2 regions of the Streptomyces sp. NPDC055955 genome follow, and region 2 is predicted to be linked to the other one. Evidence: riboswitches for the same ligand, from Rfam matches in the RefSeq annotation. Region 2 holds a riboswitch; the other holds the start of a gene.
What was found. A riboswitch is a leader RNA that binds a small molecule or an ion and turns the genes downstream of it on or off. The one in region 2 is predicted to bind S-adenosylmethionine.
Positions count from the first base shown of each region.

Region 1: it holds a riboswitch for S-adenosylmethionine, as region 2 does, so the genes downstream of both, thrC (threonine synthase) here and ACFC96_RS15755 (aminotransferase class V-fold PLP-dependent enzyme) in region 2, are expected to answer to the same signal.

Region 1 is NZ_JBHJYS010000003.1:407,873-415,497, forward strand. It holds gene ACFC96_RS07905 (DUF6215 domain-containing protein) at 1-653, opposite strand, end outside; gene groL (chaperonin GroEL) at 808-2,433, opposite strand; gene ACFC96_RS07915 (cold-shock protein) at 2,754-2,957, opposite strand; gene ACFC96_RS07920 (MoaD/ThiS family protein) at 3,409-3,684, opposite strand; gene thrC (threonine synthase) at 3,732-5,018, opposite strand; SAM riboswitch class I at 5,036-5,167, opposite strand; gene ACFC96_RS07930 (glucosyl-3-phosphoglycerate synthase) at 5,348-6,295, shown strand; gene ACFC96_RS07935 (hypothetical protein) at 6,333-7,625, shown strand, end outside.
Region 2 is NZ_JBHJYS010000006.1:465,433-473,057, reverse strand. It holds gene ACFC96_RS15775 (NYN domain-containing protein) at 1-218, opposite strand, end outside; gene ACFC96_RS15770 (hypothetical protein) at 262-501, opposite strand; gene ACFC96_RS15765 (rhomboid family intramembrane serine protease) at 658-1,410, shown strand; gene ACFC96_RS15760 (Lrp/AsnC family transcriptional regulator) at 1,451-1,732, shown strand; gene ACFC96_RS15755 (aminotransferase class V-fold PLP-dependent enzyme) at 1,804-3,165, opposite strand; SAM riboswitch class IV at 3,331-3,447, opposite strand; gene trpD (anthranilate phosphoribosyltransferase) at 3,562-4,626, opposite strand; gene ACFC96_RS15745 (cytochrome bc complex cytochrome b subunit) at 4,755-6,392, opposite strand; gene ACFC96_RS15740 (Rieske 2Fe-2S domain-containing protein) at 6,389-7,447, opposite strand; gene ACFC96_RS15735 (c-type cytochrome) at 7,444-7,625, opposite strand, start outside.

The DNA of each region.
Region 1 (7,625 bases), on a different contig from region 2:
AGCACCGTGTCGTCCGGCACCGCGCCGTCCGATCGCCACAGCGTCAGCTCGAAGGAGCCGCCCTTGTCCTGCGCGTCCTGCGCGACGGACAGAACACGGGCCGGGACCCCGGGAGCGCTGCTCGAATCACTGCCGTCGAGGCGGAACCTGATGCTGATGGTGCGGTCCGAGTAGAGGACCGCCCGGCGGCCCAGGAACGTCCGCCGCTTCTGCGTGTCCCCGAAGAGGCCGGCGGTGTCGGCGACCGGACGGCCGTCGTAGGTGCCCTCCAGCGTCACGGTGTACGTCTCGAACTCGACCCGCGCCGAGGGCGTGGAGATCTCGCGCCCACCGGCCGTCCTGATCGAACTGCCGCTGCCCGACGCGGACTTCGCGATCTCCGTCGGCGTGCCGAGCAGGTCGGCGAGGTCCCGCCGGTTGAGCACTGCGCACAGTTGCGCGCCGGAGACCCGCCCCGCCGCCTCACCGGCCTTCGCGCCCTTCTCGGCCTCCCCGCCCGAGCAGGTCGCCGGCTTCGGCTCGGCGCTGCTCTCGGCGTCCGTCTTCGCGATCGCCCAGAACCCGATGGCGAGCGCGGCCACCAGCGCCACGGCCGATATCGCCTGTCCCCACGCGTTCATGCCCTTCTTGGGCACGTCGTCACTGTCGGCCATGTCCCCCACCCGCCCCGATCACCTGACAAATGCCCGGGGAATCTAACCCGTGATCACCGGGCGGACAAGGAGAACCGACCGGGGAACGCCCGAGGGCGGCACCCCCCGGGAAGAGGAGTGCCGCCCTCGGAAAGGACAGGCTGAACCGTCAGGCTCAGAAGTCCATGTCACCGCCCGGCATGCCGCCCGGAGCGCCGCCCGCGGCGGCCTTCTCCGGCTTGTCGGCGATGACGGCCTCGGTGGTCAGGAACAGCGCGGCGATGGACGCGGCGTTCTGCAGCGCGGAACGCGTGACCTTCGCCGGGTCGAGGATGCCCTCGGCGATCATGTCGACGTACTCGCCGGACGCGGCGTTCAGGCCGTGGCCGATGGGAAGGTTGCGGACCTTCTCCACGACGACGCCACCCTCGAGACCACCGTTGACGGCGATCTGCTTGAGCGGGGCCTCCAGCGCGAGCTTCACGGCGTTGGCGCCGGTCGCCTCGTCACCGTCGAGCTCGAGCTTCTCGAAGACCGCGGAGGCCTGCAGCAGGGCCACGCCGCCACCGGCGACGATGCCCTCCTCGACGGCCGCCTTCGCGTTGCGAACGGCGTCCTCGATGCGGTGCTTGCGCTCCTTGAGCTCGACCTCGGTCGCGGCACCGGCCTTGATGACCGCAACACCGCCGGCGAGCTTCGCCAGGCGCTCCTGCAGCTTCTCGCGGTCGTAGTCGCTGTCCGAGTTCTCGATCTCGGCACGGATCTGGTTGACGCGGCCCTGGACCTGGTCGCTGTCACCGGCGCCGTCGACGATCGTCGTCTCGTCCTTGGTGATGACGACCTTGCGGGCGCGGCCGAGCAGGTCGAGACCGGCGTTCTCCAGCTTGAGGCCGACCTCCTCGGAGATGACGGTGCCACCGGTGAGGATGGCGATGTCGCCGAGCATGGCCTTGCGGCGGTCACCGAAGCCCGGGGCCTTGACGGCGACGGACTTGAAGGTGCCACGGATCTTGTTGACGACCAGGGTCGACAGGGCCTCGCCCTCGACGTCCTCGGCGATGATCAGCAGCGGCTTCCCGGACTGCATGACCTTCTCGAGCAGCGGAAGGAGGTCCTTCACGTTGCCGATCTTGGAGTTGACGATGAGGATGTACGGGTCGTCGAGCGACGCCTCCATACGCTCCATGTCGGTGGCGAAGTAGGCCGAGATGTAGCCCTTGTCGAAGCGCATGCCCTCGGTGAGCTCAAGCTCGAGACCGAAGGTCTGCGACTCCTCGACGGTGATGACGCCTTCCTTGCCGACCTTGTCCATCGCCTCGGCGATGAGCTCGCCGATCTGGGTGTCGGCGGCGGAGATGGAGGCCGTGGAAGCGATCTGCTCCTTGGTCTCGACATCCTTGGCCTGCTCGAGCAGGGCGGCGGAGACGGCCTCGACGGCCTTCTCGATGCCGCGCTTGAGGGCCATCGGGTTGGCGCCGGCCGCGACGTTGCGCAGGCCTTCCTTGACGAGCGCCTGGGCGAGGACGGTCGCGGTCGTCGTGCCGTCACCGGCGACGTCGTCCGTCTTCTTCGCGACCTCCTTGACCAGCTCGGCGCCGATCTTCTCGTACGGGTCCTCGAGCTCGATCTCCTTGGCGATGGACACACCATCGTTGGTGATCGTGGGGGCGCCCCACTTCTTCTCGAGGACGACGTTGCGACCCTTGGGGCCCAGGGTCACCTTGACGGCGTCGGCGAGCTGGTTCATGCCGCGCTCGAGGCCGCGCCGTGCCTCCTCGTCGAACGCGATGATCTTGGCCATGTGAAGTGGTCCTCCCGGACGGGGTGGAAACGCAAAACGGACCGTGCTGGTGCCCGCGACGGACGGCCTGCGTGCCGTGTGGTTCCTTGCCCCACCCGGCCTGCGAGCCTCACCGACCCGATCCAAGTTCTGTCACTCTCACCTTCAGAGTGCTAACGCAATGATTAGCACTCGACCTAGGAGAGTGCAAGCGCCTCCGGCAGACGCGCGGTCCCCGCGGGCGGCGCGCGCGGACCGCGCGCGCACGCACGAGAGGCCCGTACCCCTCGCGGGGTACGGGCCTCTCGGCGTGAGTGTGTCGGTGGCCGATCGCGCCGAGATCAGACGGCGAGCTTGACCATGTCCGCCTGCGGACCCTTCTGGCCCTGCGAGATCTCGAATTCGACTCGCTGACCCTCTTCAAGGGTGCGGTATCCGTCCATCTGGATGGCGCTGTAGTGGACGAATACATCCGCACCACCGTCGACCGCGATGAAGCCGTACCCCTTCTCCGCGTTGAACCACTTGACGGTGCCCTGAGCCATGACTAACTCCCCTATTACTGGCCCTTGCACAGGCCCGCACTTCGCGGACCCGGGTCAGACCTCACGCCCCATTGGTTGGAGGTGTGCGCCGGAACGCGTCGACCGCGGCTGAATGTATCTGCCCAACTGCCGTCTGCAACAGGTCAATCGGACGAGAATTCTGGGCACGGCAGAGCGGTAATAAGCGGCGGAGTCATTGGATTCCGGGGCAACTCGGGCCCGACAAATGCCACGAACACCCGATAAGGGCTGGGCACTTTGGCTGCTTCTTGTCGGACGGCGGCCGACTTCATATATGCGCTCGGCACAGGCGCGAAGCTCGCTTCCCAACTCTACCGCGCTCAACCCTGCAGAATTGCCCCCTCCGCTTCTCTCGCGGAGGGGGCAATTCAGGTGACTCTGTGTGGCCTCGCAAGGCCGGGCGATCAGCCGCCGGCACGGTGCCCGACGGTCAGCCTCCGGCGACGGCCGGGATGATCGAGACGCCCGCGCCCGCCGGCGTCGCCGTCTCCAGGCCCTGCTCGAAGCGCACGTCGTCGTCGTTGACGTACACGTTCACGAAGCGGCGCAGCTTGCCCTGGTCGTCCAGGACGCGGGCCGCGATGCCCGTGTGGTTCTTCTCCAGGTCGGCGATGACCTCGGAGAGGGTCGCGCCCTCGGCGGCGACCTCGGCCTTGCCGCCGGTGTAGGTGCGCAGGATGGTGGGGATGCGGACGTTGACGCTCATGGGGGCTGCAGCCTTTCCGTGCGGGGGTCGCGGGAGTGCGCGGGTCTTCAGTGGGCGAGGCCCGCGTCGCGGAACGCGTCCAGGCTCGGGCGGATGGTGGCGGTCGCCTGGGACGTCTCGGCGACCGCGTCGAGGGTCTTGAGGCCGTCGCCGGTGTTGAGGACGACGGTGGTGAGCGTCGGGTCGATCAGGCCGGCCTCGATCAGCTTCTTCGTCACGCCGACCGTCACACCGCCCGCGGTCTCCGCGAAGATGCCCTCGGTCCGCGCCAGGAGCTTGATCGCGTCGACGACCTGCTCGTCGTTGACGTCCTCCACGGCGCCGCCGGTGCGGCGGGCGATGTCGAGGACGTACGGGCCGTCGGCCGGGTTGCCGATGGCCAGGGACTTGGCGATCGTGTTCGGCTTCTGCGGCCGCACGACGTCGTGGCCGCCCTTGTAGGCGACGGACACCGGCGAGCAGCCCTCGGCCTGGGCGCCGAAGAGCTTGTACGGCTTGTCCTCGACGAGGCCGAGCTTGATCAGCTCCTGGAGGCCCTTGTCGATCTTCGTGAACTGGGAGCCGGACGCGATCGGGATGACCAGCTGGTCAGGGAGCCGCCAGCCGAGCTGCTCACAGATCTCGTACGCGAGCGTCTTGGAGCCCTCGCCGTAGTACGGGCGGAGGTTGACGTTGACGAAGCCCCAGCCCTCGCCGAGCGGGTCGCCGATGAGCTCGGAGCAGAAGCGGTTGACGTCGTCGTAGTTGCCCTCGATGCCGACGAGTTCGCCGCCGTAGACCGCGGCCATGACGACCTTGCCCTGCTCCAGGTCGTGCGGGATGAACACGCAGGAGCGGAAGCCGGCGCGGGCCGCGGCGGCGCCGACGGCGCCGGCGAGGTTGCCGGTGGAGGAGCAGGACAGGGTGGTGAAGCCGAAGGCGCGGGCGGCCTCGATGGCCTGGGCGACGACGCGGTCCTTGAAGGAGTGCGTGGGGTTGCCGGAGTCGTCCTTGACGAACAACTTGCCCTGCTCCACGCCGAGTTCACGGGCGAGGTTGTCGGCCTTGACGAGCTTGGTCCAGCCGGGGTTCAGGTTCGGCTTCTCGGCGACGTCGGCCGGGACGGGCAGGAGAGGGGCGTAGCGCCAGATGTTGGCGGGTCCGGCCTCGATCTCCTTGCGCAGCGACTCGGGGTCGCCGACCGGCAGGTCGTAGGAGACTTCGAGCGGCCCGAAACACTCGGCACAGGCGAAGATCGGTCCGAGCGGGAAGCTGGTGCCGCACTCGCGGCAGGAAAGCGCCGAGGCGGGTCCCAGATCAACGGAAGTGGTGGTGGCGACAGTCTGCGCAGCCATGATGGCGAGGCCCTTTCTCCTCATCTTCCTCGCGGCGCATCTCGCCACGAGACGGAATTGGCACCTTCCCCACCTGGACCTCGACAAGGTCGGCGGGAGGGTTGCCGGGACTTCAACGGGCCGTATCCCTCTGTCCCTCTGGATGAGCGCTATTCGGTTGTTGTACTGGCGCTTGATCACTCAAGCGCGGCGGCGACCCCGACATGCGATGGTCACCGGCGTTGTTCAAGACTGTAACCGAAGGCCCGGACGCTTGAGATAGTCGTCCGAACCGCGAGATGGATCACAGTTCGTGATCAGACAGTTCAGACAGTGAGGAGCCGCGCACCGTGCTGGAAGAAGTAGAGCGCTGGCTGAGCAGGCGTTCCTGGTCGGTGTCGGACCGTCCGCTCCCTCAGCTGATCGCCGCGAAGCGGGCCTCGGGCACCTCGGTGAGCGTGGTGCTGCCCGCACTGAACGAGGAGGAGACGGTCGGCGAGATCGTCGCCGAGATCCGGCGTGCCCTGATGACGGAGCGGGTGCCGCTGGTCGACGAGCTGGTGGTGATCGACTCGGGCTCGACGGACCGCACGGCCGAGGTCGCGCGGGCCGCCGGAGCGCGCGTCGTGCACCGGGACGCGATCCTGCCGAGGATCCCGGCCGTGCCCGGCAAGGGTGAGGTGCTGTGGCGCTCGCTGCTCGCGACGGGCGGCGACATCGTCTGCTTCGTCGACGCGGACCTGAAGGAGTTCTCCGCGGACTTCGTCTCGGGGATCGTGGGCCCGCTGCTCACGGATCCCGGCGTGGACTTCGTGAAGGCGATGTACGACCGCCCGCTCGGGTCCGCCGCCGGCCAGGGGGGCCGGGTCACGGAGCTGGTGGCGCGCCCCCTCCTCAATCTGCACTGGCCGCTGCTCGCGGGGTTCGTGCAGCCGCTCGGCGGCGAGTACGCGGCCCGCAGATCGCTCCTGGAGCGCCTGCCGTTCCCCGTCGGTTACGGAGTCGAGCTCGGTCTTCTCGTCGACGCGCTGCACACGGTGGGCCTCGACGCGCTCGGGCAGGTCGACGTGGGGGTGCGCAAGCACCGGCACCAGGACGGGCAGGCGCTCGGCCGGATGGCCGCGGCGATCTACCGCACCGCGCAGCTGCGCCTCGCGCGCGGGCACCTCGTACGTCCGGTGCTCACCCAGTTCGAGCGCGGGGAACAGGGATTCGAGCCGCGCACGCACACCGTGGACACCGAGGAACGCCCCCCGATGACCGAAATCACCGAGTACACGGAGCGCCGCGTGGCGTAGCCGGGGGCAATCGTATGTTTTGCCTACATTGCCCTTTATGTGGCTCAGACAAGTTTCGGGTGAGCGACGGCTGCGCGCAGCCGCGACCCGCACCGCCGGGGCGCTCGTCGCCACGGCCACCGCACTGACGGCTCTCGTCGCCGCGGCCCCCGCCGCGGCGGACGTGGTGGCGCCGTTCGCCAAGCGCTACGACGCGTCGCTGTACGGCGACTTCGCGACCATCGGCAACACGGTCATGGGCTGCCAGTCCGCCCCGGCCGACCTGGCGGAGCGCTGCGCGGCCGCCGCCGGCGGGCAGGGCGGCGACAACAACGACACGTTCGTGATGCAGCGCGTCAACACGGCCGCCACGACGGCCGGTTACGGCTCCAGCACCGGCCGGGTGACGATCCCGCCGGGCGCGAAGGTGGCCTACGCCCGCCTGTTCTTCGGCGGCAACGACGGTACGTACAAGGGCCCGAGCGGCGCGCAGCTCGCGCGGTGCGACATCTCCGGCGCCGATGTGCGGCCCTCGCCGGGCGCTCCGCTCGCCGCCGTGCCCGTCCTGGGCGTGAACGGCGGCGCGCCGGCCAAGGTCTCCGCCGAGGTCCTGGTCCGGGACCCGGCGACCGCCGACGGCCCGCACTACTACACGGGCGAGGCCGACGTCACGGGCATGTTCGCCGGCGTCACCGGCACCGGCGCGCCCGTCCCCGTCGCGGTCGGCGGCGTCTGGGCGCCCAACGGCAAGGGCTGCGTGGCCGGCTGGTCGATGACGGTCGTCTACGAGTACGGCGCCCCGGACCCCAGGTACGCGCCGGAGCGTCGCCACGTGTACGTCTACGGCGGACACGTCCTCCAGCGCTCCGTCTCGCCGGCGACCACGATCGGCGTGGACGGCTTCCACCGCGCGGGCGGCGGCGCGGTGCGGGCGGGCGTCGCCGCGTACGAGGGCGACCGGAACACGCCGGGCGACCGCTTCCTGGTCGACGGCAGGAACGTCACCGAAGCCCAGACCGGCGACACCGACGGCTTCTTCGTCGGTGAGGGCGACGGTGCCGTCGCCCCGAGGACGGTCGACAGCCTGGGCATCGACGCGAAGGAGTTCGAGCTGCCCCCCGGGACCGTCCCGCCCGGCGCCACCTCCACCGAGCTGACGTTCACCACCGAGGGCGACACCTACCTCCCCTCGGCGCTCGCCCTGTCCGTCCCGGTCCCCGACCTGGAGGTCACCGGGACGGCGAGCCCGAAGGCGGCCGGCCCCGACGGCACCCTGAGCGAGAAGCCGCAGCCCCCGGCCCCGCCCGCCCTGCGCATCACGAGCGTGCCCGAGCGGCCCGCCGTGCCGCCG
Region 2 (7,625 bases):
TCCACGGCGGCAGCCATCGCATTGCCGGCGAACTTGGCGCGCCGGGTCGGGGTGAAGCGCGCATACTGCCGCAACTGGGACGGCAGTTCGGCGACCGTCAGACCGCCGAAGCCGTCCGAGACGATCTGCACGACCCGGCGTCGCACACCTTCGGGCAACGGCCGGTCGAGCACCTCAGCGGTGCCGTCCCCGGCCTCCCCGCCTTCGCTCTCCACCATCCGTCACCTCAATGTCCGTATTTTCCGGGGGTTCCGCTCCCTCTCAGGAGCCGGCACCCGGCCTGTCCACGAGTTCGACCTGATCCACCGCGTTGCACCAGCGGCAGCGGACCGACTCGATGGTCTCACTGACCACCTCGCGCTCCTCGACGGTCGGGTCACCCGCGAGGTCGAGGTGCACATATTCGACGACCTTCGACGAGCGGGTCACGTCGAAACGCGTGAGGTTGCCGCAGAGAGTGCAGCGCCAACGGGTCTCGGCGGTCGGCAGGGGAACCGTCATCGGGGCTTTCGCCTTCTTTCGGGGTCGTACGTCTTCCGTGGTGCGTGGTGCCCGTAACCCTACGGCCTGACGGGTACCCCCCGCGCGGGCGTCCACAGTGGGGAATTCCGGCAGGCCGTCTGGGCAGGTGTGCACCGTTACGTCATGATCTGCCACATGATCGACAATTGGGGTGCGGCGGCCGGCAGGACGGTCAGGGCGGCCGTCAGGAACCAGCCGGCACCGGTGACGTACGGGCTGATCGCGCTGTGCTGCGTGGCCTTCCTGCTGTCCCCGGCGTCCGGGCTCAACCCCGCCTACGGCACGGGCGACCGGCTGCTCGCCGCGCAGAGCGACTACTTCGCCCGCTGGGGCGTGATCCCCTCGCAGCTGCTCACCGGCTCCCCACGCGCCGCGCTCACCACCGTCACGGCCCTCTTCGTCCACGGCAGCTGGCTGCACCTCCTCGGCAACATGCTGTTCCTGTACGTCTTCGGCGCGATGGTCGAGGAACGCATGGGCCACCTCCAGTTCGCGCTCTTCTACCTGTTCTCGGGCTGCGTGGCGCTGCTCGGCTACGCGATCGCGTACGCGGGCTCCGAGCAGACCCTGGTCGGCGCCTCAGGGGCGATCTCCGCGGTGCTCGGGGCATTCCTGTATCTCTTCCCCCGGGCGCGCGTGACGAGCCTGTTCCCGTTCCTGTTCTTCCTCCCCCTGAGGTTCCCGGCGTGGGTGGTGCTGCCGTTCTGGGCGGCGCTCCAGTGGGCCGCGGCGAGGCAGGGCAGCCGGGGGCCCGGGGTGGCGTACCTGGCGCACCTGGTCGGGTTCTCCGTCGGCTTCCTCTACGCGTGGATGCGCTACGGCGGAAAGAGGGGGGCGCCCAGGGCTTCTGCGCACGGGCAGGGGCGGGAGACGGGAGAGCTAGAGTGAAAGCAGCCCCAGCCACGGCCACCGAGGGAGACAGCCAGCCGTGATCACCGCGATCGTGCTCATCAAGACCAGCGTGGACCGGATCCCCGAGATCGCCGAGTCGATCGCCGCCCTCGACAGCGTCAGCGAGGTCTTCTCCGTGACCGGTACGTACGACCTGATCGCCATGGTGCGCGTCGCGCGCCACGACGACCTGGCGGACGTCATCCCCGGGAAGATCAGCAAGATCCCGGGCGTGGAGGCGACGGACACGCACGTCGCGTTCCGCACCTACTCGCAGCACGACCTGGAGGCGGCGTTCGCGATCGGGCTCGACTCCTGATCCTTCCCGCTCAAGACGACCGAAGGCCGCCCCGAGGGGCGGCCTTCGTCATGTCCGGTGCGGTGCGCGGATCACACCGCGGGGACGCAACGCCCGTCCTCCGTGCGGTAGTTCCAGCGCGCGCCGTCGCGCACCAACTCGGTGACGGCGCGGACGAAGCGCTCGACGTGCTCGTCCGGGGTGCCTGCGCCGAAACTGACGCGGATGGCGTTGAGGGACTTCTCGCCGGGCGCGGCCTCGGGCGCCCCGCACTCCCCCTGCGACTGCGGGTCGCTGCCCAGCAGGGTGCGCACGAGCGGGTGGGCGCAGAAGAGGCCGTCGCGCACCCCGATGCCGTACTCGGCGGAGAGCGCGGCCGCGAAGTGCGAGCTGTTCCAGCCCTCGACGACGAAGGAGATGACACCGACGCGCGGGGCGTCGTCGCCGAACAGCGAGAGCACCTTCACCTCGGGCACGGCGGCGAGCCCGTCACGGACCTTGCCGATCAGGTACTGCTCACGGGCGACGAGCGAGTCGAAGCCCGCCTCGGTGAGGGCCTTGCAGGCGGCGGCGATGGAGTAGACGCCGATGACGTTCGGCGAACCGGCCTCGTGGCGGGCCGCGCTGTCGTGCCACTCGACGTCCACGCCGCCGTCGGCGCGGCGCGCGACCTTGCGGGAGGCGCCGCCGCCGGCGAGGTAGGGCTCGGAGGCCTGGAGCCAGTCGGCGCGGCCGGCGAGGACACCGGAGCCGAAGGGCGCGTACAGCTTGTGCCCGGAGAAGGCGACCCAGTCGACGTCGAGGTCCTGGATGTCGACGGGGTGGTGCGGGGCGAGCTGCGCGGCGTCGAGGACGATACGGGCGCCATGGGCATGGGCCGCGGCGGCGAGCTCACGGACGGGCCACAGCTCGCCGGTGACGTTGGAGGCACCCGTGACGCACACCAGGGCGGGCCCGTACGGGTCGCGGTCGGCGAGGGCGCTCTCCAGGGTCCGGACGGCCTCGCCGGGCGTGCGCGGCGCGTTGAGGTAGGTCACGCGGGCGTCGCGCCACGGCAGGAGCGAGGCGTGGTGCTCGGTCTCGAAGACGAAGACCTCGCAGTCGGCGGGGAGCACGGCGGCGAGCAGGTTGAGCGAGTCGGTGGTCGAGCGGGTGAAGATCACCTGGTCGTCCGCGCGGCAGCCGAGGAACTCCGCGACGGTCACGCGGGAGTTCTCGAAAAGGTCGGTCGACAGCTGCGACAGGTACCCGGCGCCGCGGTGCACGCTGCCGTAGTACGGCGCGTAGGCCGCCACGTCGTCCCAGACCCGCTGGAGCGCCGGGGCGCTGGCCGCGTAGTCGAGCGCCGCGTAGGTGACCTCGCCCCCGGTGACGAGCGGAACGGTGACATCCCGGCCGAGAACCGGCAGAGGGGTACAAAGCGACTGGTCGGCGGCAGCGGTGGAGACAGACATGGCGAACTCCCGTGAGAGGCAAGCGAATTGACCACGCCGGAGCCGATGGCTCGACGGCGCAGCTGAAAAGGAAAAGGGTGTGCGGAGGTGGGGCGGAGATGCCCTATCGCATTCGCTTGCTCACGAGACTGCTCCCTTGAGGACCAGGACCCCAGGGTGTGCAGGGGTCCGCGCTTGCAGAGCACCTTGCTGTGCACTGCCTGGTCTTCACCCGGGGCACCCCGCCACGGACGGAGGGTTGCCGGACAGCGAGCCGGGGCCTAATCGCTGTCACTCATGACCTGCCGAGAAGTATGCCAGCCGATCGCTTCATCGCAACAGCGTGTCCGCATCCCGGACGGAGCGTGGTGGGGAGGCGCCGTCCGGCAACCTCCCCACCCTCCGTGCCCTACGCGCTCACGCGTTGCTGGCCGCCACCCAGCGCTCCAGCGTCCTCTTCGCGGCGCCCGAGTCGATCGACTCGGCGGCGCGGTCCATGCCGGCCCGGATCTGGTCGGTCAGAGGACCGTCGCCGGGCGTGAGAGCGACGAGCGCCGCCGCGGAGTTGAGGAGGACCGCGTCCCGTACCGGGCCCCTCTCGCCGTCCAGGAGACGGCGGGCGACCTCGGCGTTGTACGACGCGTCGGCGCCCCGCAGCGCGGACACCGGGACCAGGTCGATGCCGACGTCCCGCGGGTCGAAGGCCTCCTCGCGCACGGCGCCGTCCCGGACCACCCAGATCCGCGAGGTCGCCGTCGTCGTCAGCTCGTCCAGGCCGTCGTCACCGCGGAAGACGAGGGACGAGTGTCCGCGCTCGGCGAAGACACCGGCCACGATGGGCGCCATCCGCGCGTCGGCGACCCCGACGGCCTGCGCCCGCACCCTGGCCGGGTTGGTCAGCGGACCGAGGAAGTTGAACGTCGTACGGATGCCCAGCTGGCCGCGCGCCGCCGCCACGTGCCGCAGTGCCGGATGGAACTTCACGGCGAAGCAGAACGTGATCCCGGCCTCGTCCGCGACCTCGGCCACGCGCTGCGGAGACAGCTCCAGATTCACGCCGAGCTTCTCCAGGACGTCCGAGGCGCCGGACGCCGACGAGGCGGCGCGGTTGCCGTGCTTGACGACCTTGGCGCCCGTGCCCGCGATGACGATCGCCGACATCGTGGAGATGTTGACCGTCTTGGCGCCGTCGCCACCCGTGCCGACGATGTCGACCGTGTCGCCCTGGACCTCGATCACGTTCGCGTGCTCGTACATGGCCCGTACGAGGCCGGAGATCTCCTCGACGGTCTCGCCCTTGGCGCGCATGGCCACAGCGAAACCGGCGATCTGCGCGTCCGTGGCCTCGCCCCGCATGATGCGGTCCATGGCCCAGGCCGTGTCGTCGGCGCTCTGGTCGCGCCCTTCCAGGAGGCCGTTCAGGATCTGGGGCCAGGAACGGCCCGCCGCGGTATTGCCTCCTGCGGGGGTCACAGCATTCATCTGCCGCTCCTGGTTTTTCGTGTGTATGGGAACAAGGCCACCCTATCCAGCCCGGAGAGCGGCAAAGAGCCCCGTCCAGTGCCTGGACGGGGCTCTCACCGTGGCGACCATGGGGTCAGGTCAGGTGATCAGTGGTGGCCGTGGCCGCTGGTGATCTCCTTGTACTCCTCGACAGTCGGCTTGGGGATCTGGCTGTCCTCGCCGTACATCCCCTCGGAGAGCTTGGCCCGCAGCTTCTGCGTGCCGGACACCTTGCGCTCCACACCGTTCTCGTCGACCGTCGGGCCGATCTCGAGCGGCGCGTACTGCTCGTGCGCGGTGAGGGTGTGCAGGGCGTCGGAGCCGAGCGGCTCGTGGACCTCGATGAACTCACCGTGCGGCAGGCGCTTGATGAGGCCGGACTCGCGTCCGTGCAGCACCTTGTCCTTGTCGCGGCGCTGGAGGCCGAGGCAGATCCGCTTGGTGGCGACGAAGACCAGCACGGGCACGACGAAGAACCCGATGCGCACGAACCAGGTGATCGCGTTGATCGACAGGTGGAAGTGCGTGGCCCAGAGGTCGTTACCGCCACCGACGAGCAGGACGAAGTACCAGCTGATCCAGGCGGCACCGAACGCGGTCCGGGTCGGGACGTTGCGCGGGCGGTCCAGGATGTGGTGCTCGCGCTTGTCGCCGGTGACCCAGGACTCGATGAACGGGTAGACCGCGATGGCCACCAGGACCAGCGGGAAGATGATCAGCGGGATGAACACACCCAGGACGAGCGTGTGACCCCAGAGGTTGATCTCCCAGCCCGGCATGAAGCGGATCAGGCCCTCGGAGAAGCCCATGTACCAGTCGGGCTGCGCGCCGGTGGAGACCTGGTCGATCCGGTACGGGCCGATGGCCCAGATCGGGTTGATCGACGCGATCGCGGCGATGACCGCGATGACACCGAAGACCAGGAAGAAGAAGCCACCCGCCTTGGCCATGTAGACCGGCAGCAGCGGCATGCCGACGACGTTCTTGTTCGTCTTTCCGGGGCCCGCGAACTGCGTGTGCTTGTGGTAGAAGACCAGGATCAGGTGGCCGACCACCAGACCGAGCATGATGCCCGGCAGCAGCAGGATGTGGACCGAGTAGAACCGCGCGACGAAGTCGCCGCCCGGGAACTCGCCGCCGAAGAGGAAGAACGACAGGTACGTGCCGACGATCGGCACGGACAGGACCGCGCCCTCCATGAAGCGGACACCGGTGCCGGAGAGCAGGTCGTCCGGGAGCGAGTAACCGGTGAAGCCGGTGAACATGCCGAGGACGAACAGCAGGAAGCCGAACAGCCAGTTGATCTCACGCGGCTTGCGGAACGCGCCCGTGAAGAACACGCGCATCATGTGCACGAACATGCCGGCGAGGAAGATCAGCGCCGCCCAGTGGTGGATCTGCCGGATCAGCAGACCACCGCGCACCTCGAAGGAGATGTGCATGGTCGAGTTGAACGCCTCCGACATCAGCTGCCCCTGGAGCGGGACATAGCTGCCGTGGTACGTCACCTCGTTCATCGACGGGTGGAAGAACAGCGTCAGGTACACACCCGTGAGGATGATGATGATGAAGCTGTAGAGGCAGATCTCACCGAGCATGAAGGACCAGTGGTCCGGGAAGATCTTGCGCATGTTGGCCTTGGCCAGGGAGTAGATCCCGAGCCGGCCGTCCGCCCAGTCGGCCACCCGCTCACCGGCGGGCGCCTTCTCGCGCGAGGACGCGTCGTTGGTCGTCGTAGTGCTCATCCGCGCTCCCAGAAAGCAGGACCGACGGGCTCCGCGAAGTCGCCGAGCGCCTGCAGGTAACCCTCGTCGCTCACGCCGATACGCAGCTGCGGAAGCGCGTGGCCGGCGGGACCGAAGATGACGCGGGCGCCGTCGGAGAGGTCGAAGGTGGACTGGTGACAGGGGCAGAGCACGTGGTGCGTCTGCTGCTCGTACAGGGAGATCGGGCAGCCCACGTGGGTGCAGACCTTCGAGTACGCGACGACACCCTCGTGGCCCCACGCGAGCTCTTGCTTGTCCTTGATGTCTTCCGGCTGGATCCGGACCAGCATCAGGGCGGCCTTGCCCATGACCTGCTGGAAGTCCTCGTCCGTCTCCTCCAGGCCCTCGGGCTTGGCGAAGGTGAGCGAGCCGACCACGATGTCCGAAGGACGCATCGGCTGGTTCGTGCTCACGTTGACGAGGAGCTTGCCCTTCTTCCACGCGGTGTGCCGGAGCTTGTCCTCCGGCAGCGGACCGAGGTCACGCAGGAGGACGATGCCGGAGAGCGGAACCATCGCGACCGCGCCGAAGAGCGTGTTGCGGATCAGCTTGCGCCGGCCGAACTGCGACTCCTTGGCGCCCTGCTTGAAGTCCGCCAGGACCTTCGCCTTGACCTCGGGCTCGGCCGAGATCGCGTGGCGGTCGTCGGCGACCTCCACGTCGGACATCAGGGTGCGGGCCCAGTGGACCGCGCCCGCGCCGATGCAGAACAGGGCCACGCCGAGCGTCATACCGAGCGCGAAGTTCAGCGCGCTGATGTGCCCGATCGGCCAGATGTAGACGCTCTTGCCGGGCTTGATCGCCACGTACGAGGCGATGAAGGCGACCGTGGCGAGCATCGAGATCGTGAACAGGAGGGCGACCACGCGCTCGGAGCGCTTGGCGGCCCGCTCGTCGATGTCCTGGACCCGGTGCTCGTGGGGCGGCAGCCCCGGATCGGCGAAGGGGTCGTCCTTCACCGCGACCGAGCCGTGCGGCTGGTCGGCGTCCTGCGCGCTGGGCAGGTTCTCTTCTGGAATCTCTTGGCTACTCATGACTTCTTGGCCTTTGCGGTCCGAGCGGCGACCCAGACGGCGACGGCGATCAGTGCGCCGAGACCGAAGATCCAGGCGAACAGGCCTTCACTGACGGGGCCGAGCCCGCCCAGGTTCAGACCGCCGGGGCTCTCGGTCTCGTCGCCGTTGACCGCGTTGATGTACGCGATGATGTCCT